DNA from 2 places in the Acidovorax temperans genome. Region 2 is predicted to be linked to the other one. Evidence: riboswitches for the same ligand, from Rfam matches in the RefSeq annotation. Region 2 holds a riboswitch; the other holds the start of a gene.
What was found. Region 2 has a riboswitch for glycine ahead of gcvT (glycine cleavage system aminomethyltransferase GcvT). Riboswitches for the same ligand answer to the same signal wherever they lie in the genome.
Positions count from the first base shown of each region.

Region 1: another riboswitch for glycine. It lies ahead of PQV96_RS20065 (D-amino acid dehydrogenase); the one in region 2 lies ahead of gcvT (glycine cleavage system aminomethyltransferase GcvT).

Region 1 covers NZ_CP117193.1:4,267,379-4,270,682, forward strand. The annotation lists gene PQV96_RS20055 (AraC family transcriptional regulator) at 1-320, shown strand, start outside; partial or broken gene PQV96_RS20060 (amidohydrolase) at 323-1,236, shown strand; glycine riboswitch at 1,247-1,336, shown strand; glycine riboswitch at 1,337-1,449, shown strand; gene PQV96_RS20065 (D-amino acid dehydrogenase) at 1,511-2,785, shown strand; gene PQV96_RS20070 (trimeric intracellular cation channel family protein) at 2,903-3,304, opposite strand, start outside.
Region 2 covers NZ_CP117193.1:2,385,923-2,389,226, forward strand. The annotation lists gene PQV96_RS11245 (TRAP transporter small permease) at 1-292, shown strand, start outside; gene PQV96_RS11250 (TRAP transporter large permease) at 289-1,566, shown strand; glycine riboswitch at 1,575-1,680, shown strand; glycine riboswitch at 1,694-1,819, shown strand; gene gcvT (glycine cleavage system aminomethyltransferase GcvT) at 1,867-3,033, shown strand; gene gcvH (glycine cleavage system protein GcvH) at 3,140-3,304, shown strand, end outside.

The sequences.
Region 1 (3,304 bases), 1.9 Mb from region 2:
CACGTTTGTCCAAAGCGGTCACGTCCATGCACGACCGGCCCGGCCATGCATGGACGCTGGAATCGTTGGCCGAAACCGCAGGCATGTCGCGCGCACGCTTTGCCAATCACTTTCGAGAGGTGTCGGGCCTGACCGCGCTCGACTACCTCACGGCCTGGCGCATCACAGTAGTCAAGGGTTTGCTCAAACGAGGCAAGCCGCTCAAGTCCATTGCGCCCATGGTGGGTTACGCCAGCGCTGTAGCGCTTACCCGCGCTTTCACCCACCGCGTCGGCATGCCGCCACTTGCCTGGCTGCAAACGCACACCGATCAGGACTGAGGCTGCCCCATGCCAGTTGCCATGCGGGTTTGATGCATGCCTGCGGCCACGACGGACACACCGCAATGCTGCTGGCTGCGGCCGAACATATTGCAAAGTCCACCACGTTTGATGGCACGCTGAATTTGATCTTTCAGCCCGCTGAAGAAAGCTTGGGGGGGCGCGCAAGATGATTGAAGACGGCCTGTTTGACCGCTTCCCCTGCGACGCAATCTTTGCCATGCACAACCTGCCGGGCTTTCGGCCAGGTCAGTTGTTATTGCGCGAAGGCGCAACCATGGCGTCCAGCGAAAACATTCTGGTGCACATTGAAGGTAAAGGCGGCCATGGTGCCATGCCGCACCAGAGTGCTGACCCGGTCGTTGCGGGTTCGGCAATTGTCATGGCGCTACAAACCATCGTTTCACGCAACGTACCCCCACTGCACATGGCCGTGATCACGGTCGGCTCTTTTCAGTCGGGTGTGGTCAACAACGTCATCCCCCAAAACGCCACGTTAAAGCTTAGCGTACGGGCGCTGGATCGGGATGTGCGAGAGTTGTTGCGCAATCGCATTGTGGAGCTCGTTGAGTTACAGGCGAAAAGTTTTGGCGTGACCGCAAAAGTCGAGTTTTTGCCCGGTTACCCGGTGCTGGTCAATACCCCTATTGAGACGGGAATAGCCCGCGAAGTGGCGGTGGCGTTGGTAGGCGCAGATAACGTGGTGCTCCAAACTGAACCGCTCACCGCCAGTGAAGACTTCGCCTACATGCTCGACAAAGTGCCAGGCAGCTATCTATTCATCGGGAATGGCGATGCAACTAACGGAGGTCACGGGGCCTGCATGGTGCACAACCCCAATTACGATTTTGAAGACCGCAACATACCTGTGGGTGCTGCGTTCTGGGTCGCGTTGACTGAGCGCTTTCTGGCGTAGTTTTTTTATGAAATTCAGATCGGGAGAGATCGCGTTAAATCGCGACGCCGAAGGAGCAACCACCCCGGAAACTCTCAGGCAAAAGGACCGGTTTGAATCGTTGATATCTCTGAAGAGTTGCTGGTCTTAGTCACCCGGCACACCGCAGGAGCAAGTGGTTGCATTGAACACGATGGACCACGAATCTCTCAGGTTCTAAACAGAGGGGGTGCACCAGCCATGCACAGGGCTTGTTGGTGCTCAACACTTTGACGTTTTTGAAAGCTCATTCACTATGAAAACAATCGCAGTTATTGGCGGCGGCATCACGGGCGTCACAACAGCTTATGCCTTGGCAAAACGCGGCTTTTCCGTTACCTTGTTTGAACGCCATCGCTATGCTGCGATGGAAACATCATTCGCAAACGGAGGGCAACTCTCTGCATCTAATGCAGAAGTTTGGACGCATTGGTCCACCATCCTCAAAGGGCTAAAGTGGATGCTCAAAAGTGATGCGCCGCTGCTGGTCAACCCAGCACCTACGTGGCACAAACTCTCCTGGTTTGCAGAGTTCATTGCTGCGATGCCCCATTACGAGCGCAACACGGTTGAGACAGCTCGCTTAGCAGTCGCAGCCCGCAAACACTTGTTTACTTGGGCGCAGGAAGAAGGCATTGATTTCGACCTGAAGAAGGAAGGCATCCTGCACATTTACCGTGACAAAAAAGGGTTCGACCATGCAGGCAAAGTGTCAGTCATGCTGGCCAAGGGGGGCCTACCTCGCTATGCCGTGACCCCAGCTGAAATGAAAGCCATCGAGCCGACATTGGCAGGCACCTACTACGGTGGCTACTTCACTGAGAGCGATTCCACGGGAGACATTCACAAATTCACCAATGGACTAGCAAATGCGGCATCACGACTCGGCGTGCACACGCTGTATGGTCAAGATGTGACGTCGATTCAAAGCGATGGCCAACAAGCTGTCATCACCGTGACACAACAAGACGCCACCCCAAGCCTGCATACCTTTGATAGCGTGGTGGTGTGTGCAGGAGTGGGCAGCCGTGACTTTGCAGCTCAGCTAGGCGATCGCGTGAACATCTACCCCGTCAAAGGCTACTCCATCACCGTCAACTTGAACGATGAAGAAAGTCAATTGGGTGCCCCCACCGTGAGCTTACTGGATGACGAAACCAAGTTGGTCACCAGCCGCTTAGGCCTCAACCGTTTCCGCGTTGCAGGCACTGCCGAATTCAATGGCGTGAACCGTGACATTCGCGCAGACCGCATCCGCCCATTGATTGAATGGGTGGAACAATGTTTTCCCCGCGTTAACACACGCTCTGTAGTGCCTTGGGCAGGCTTGCGCCCTATGATGCCCAACATGATGCCTCGGGTGGGTCAAGGTAGAACTCCCAATGTTTTTTACAACACCGGGCATGGGCACTTGGGTTGGACGTTATCAGCCGTGACAGCTGAGCTGGTGTCAGACACCATCGTCAAAGCTGCAGCAAAGAAATCAGGATATTCAATGAACTTGCATGCAGTTGCTGCTGGCAACATTTAGAGTTCAAAATAATAAGCAGTAGGGGTCTTGCGGCTCTCTACTGCTTTTTTTCTTAACTTAGTTGGTGATTTTCTAAAAAATTAAACAACCTCATCATTGGTTATAGTTTTTTAACATTCAAGCCCGCCAAGCCGGCAGTTGCCAGTTGCGCCACAGTGCCAGTGCGCGAAGGCACACAGTAACAAATAAGCACCCCAGTAAGGCCATCCAGTCTGGAGCATCTAATGTCCAAAGGACCACGTAAGTCCAGCCACCAGCAAAAGAACACACCGCGTAGGGGCGGTGGTCTTTGAAAGCCGTGGGAATTTCATTGCAAACCATGTCACGCAGCACACCACCAAAAACACCCGTGATCAGGCCCATTAAGACGGCGACTACTGGCGGCATGAGTGACTGCAAGGCGAGGTGAACTCCCGTCGCAGTAAATAGTCCCAAGCCCAGCGCGTCGGGCCAGAGTATTGTTCTTTCAGTTACTTCAAAATGCCGCTGTCGCATGAAGACCATAGCAAATACGCACAA
Region 2 (3,304 bases):
TCGCCAGGGGGCGATGGTGAGCGTGGACGTCCTCTACCGCTGGAGCCCGCCAGCCCTGCGCCGCGTGCTGGATGCGGTGGTGAGCCTGGCCGCACTGGCACTGATTGCGGTGATCGTCTGGTTTGGCTGGGACTACGCCAAGCGCGGCGGTGTGCAGACCATGGCGGGGCTGGAATCGGTGTCCATGTTCTGGGCCTATTTGGCGCTGCCCGTGGGTGGGCTGTTCAGCGCCGTAGGAATCATCGGCAACTGGGTTGACCCCCAACGCCAGGAACTGGAGACAGCGCAATGACCACCACCATGCTTTTCACCATGGTGTTGTGCTTTGCACTCACCGTCTCGGTGGCCGTGTCCATCGGGCTTGCGTCCATTCTGGGCATTCAGGTATCCAACGCCAACATGCTGATCTCGGTGAAGGAAATGTTCGCCTCGATCAACAAGTTTCCGCTGGCGGCCATTCCATTCTTCATCCTCGCAGGCAACCTGATGGAAACCGGCGGTATCTCACGCCGCCTGGTGGAATTTGCCAAGAGCATTGTGGGCGGCGTGCAAGGCGGCCTGCCCATGACCTGCGTGCTCACCTGCATGATCTTTGCGGCGGTGTCGGGCTCGTCGGTGGCCACCACGTTTGCGATTGGCGCCATTTTGATTCCTGCGCTCATCAAGCACGGCTACCCCACCAGCTACGCAGCAGCCCTGCAGGCCACCAGTGCCGAGCTGGGCGTGATCATTCCACCCTCCATCCCCATGATTCTTTACGGCGTGAGCGCCGAAGTGTCGATTGGCGAGCTGTTCATCGCGGGCTTTGGCCCCGGCATCCTCATCAGCCTGGCGCTGATGGCGTTTGTGTGGGTGTACTGCAAGATCAAAGGCTGGGGCAAGAACGATGGAGATGGGCGCCTGTCCTTTGGCAAGGCCACCTTGCAGGCGGGCTGGGCGCTGCTGATGCCCGTCATCATCCTGGGCGGCATCTATGGCGGCGTGTTCACCCCCACCGAAGCCTCGGCCGTGGCGGTGTTCTATGCACTCCTCGTGGGCGTGGTGATCTACCGCGAGATCAAGGTCAAAGACCTGTACGCCATCCTGCGCAAGTCGGCTCTCTCGTCGGCCGTGATCATGTTCATCATTGCCAACGCCGGGCTGTTCGCCTTCCTCATCACGCGCGCAGGTGTGCCCGATGCGATTGGCCGCTGGCTTGAAGCCGTGCTGCAGTCGCCCACCATGTTCCTGCTGGGGGTGAATGCTGCGCTGTTCATCATCGGCATGTTCATCGAGACCAGCGCCGCCATCATCGTGCTGGCGCCCATCCTTGCGCCGGTGGCGATGCACTTTGGTGTGGACCCGGTGCACTTCGGGCTCATCATGGTGGTGAATCTGGCGCTGGGCATGATCACGCCGCCCTTCGGCGTGAACTTGTTTGCGGCCTGCACGGTGGCCAGGATTTCGCTCGATCGCATCGTCGGCCACCTGCTGCCGTTCGTGGGCGTGATCCTGGTGTGCCTGCTGGTCATCACCTATGTGCCATCGATCTCGTTAGGGCTGCGCGACCTGGTCTACGCAAAGTAGGCTTACAATCGCGGCCGTCAGGAGAGAGTGCCCCACCTTCGATGAAGGCAGCGCGGCACCGCCGAAGGCGCAGGCAGCAGCCGAACGCTCAGGCAAAAGGACTGACAACCGCCCGCAGTGATGCGGGCGTTCCCTTGCTGGAGAGAGATGGCTCGCACAGTGCGTGATGAAGCCATCCACCGAAGGAGCAAACCGCACGGCCAGCCAAGGCGCTGCGGTGAATCTCTCAGGTAAAGCGGACAGCAGGGCAAATTCCGTAACCCACCGGGTTGCGGCCCCCATTTGCCCTGGAGTCATCCCATGTCCGCAGCCTCTTCCGCACCTGCCACGCCAGCCGCTCCCCTGCTCACCACACCGCTGAACGCCCTGCACATCAAACTGGGTGCCCGCATGGTGCCGTTTGCCGGTTACTCCATGCCCGTGCAGTACCCCGCTGGCCTGATGGCCGAGCACGTACACACCCGCACCGCTGCAGGCCTGTTCGACGTGTCGCACATGGGCCAGCTCAAGCTCATCGGAGCGGATGCTGCTGCCGCGTTTGAAACCCTGATGCCCGTGGACGTGATCGACCTGCCCGTGGGCAAGCAGCGTTACGGCCTGCTGCTGACCGACGAAGGCACCATCATCGACGACCTGATGTTTTTCAACCAGGGCGTGGTGGATGGCGAGCCTACGCTGTTCGTCATCGTGAATGGCGCGTGCAAGGTGGGTGACATTGCCCACATCCAGGCGCGCATCGGCCAGCGCTGCAAAGTGGTGCCCATGCCCGACCACGCGCTGCTGGCGCTGCAAGGCCCGCAGGCAGCCACGGCCCTCGCCCGCCTGGCACCCGGTGTGGAAAAGCTGGTGTTCATGACCGGTGGCGCATTCAGCATCGCAGGCTGCGACTGCTTTGTAACCCGCAGCGGCTACACCGGTGAAGACGGTTTTGAAATCTCGGTGCCCGCCGCACAGGCCGACACCCTGGCCCGCGCCCTGCTGGCCCAGCCCGAAGTCAAGCCCATTGGCCTGGGCGCTCGCAACTCGCTGCGCCTGGAAGCCGGCTTGTGCCTGTATGGCAACGACATCGACACCACCACCACGCCCCCTGAAGCTGCGCTGAACTGGGCCATTCAGAAGGTGCGCCGCACCGGTGGTGCCCGTGCAGGCGGCTTCCCCGGCGCCGACAAGGTGCTGGCCCAGATCGACAACCCCGCCACGCTGCCACGCAAGCGCGTGGGCCTGGTGGCGCTGGAGCGCGTGCCCGTGCGCGAACACACCGAACTGCAAAGCGAAGGCGGCCAGAAGATTGGCGAAGTGACCAGCGGCCTGCTGGGCCCCACCGTGAACGAACCCATCGCCATCGGCTATGTCACACCCGCCTTCGCAGCGGTGGGCACACGCGTCAACGCCATGGTGCGCGGCAAGGCCGTGCCCATGGAAGTGCGCGCCATGCCTTTCGTGCCCGCCAACTACTTCCGCGGATAAGCAGCCCAGCGCGCCCCCACCGGGCGCAGAACGGCCCGCCACAAAACGGGCCAAGCCGCTTACATTGCAGATTCCTAAACTTTTTCAATTGCTTGAGGAGCTCCCCATGACCGTCAAATTCTCCAAAGACCACGAGTGGATCAACGCTGCTGATGCCAACGCCGCTGTGGTGGGCATCACCGTGCATGCGCAAGACGCGCTGGGCGACGTGGTGTTTGTGGACCTGCCCGAAGTGGGCAAGACCTTCGCGCAAGGCGAAGTGGCTGGCGTG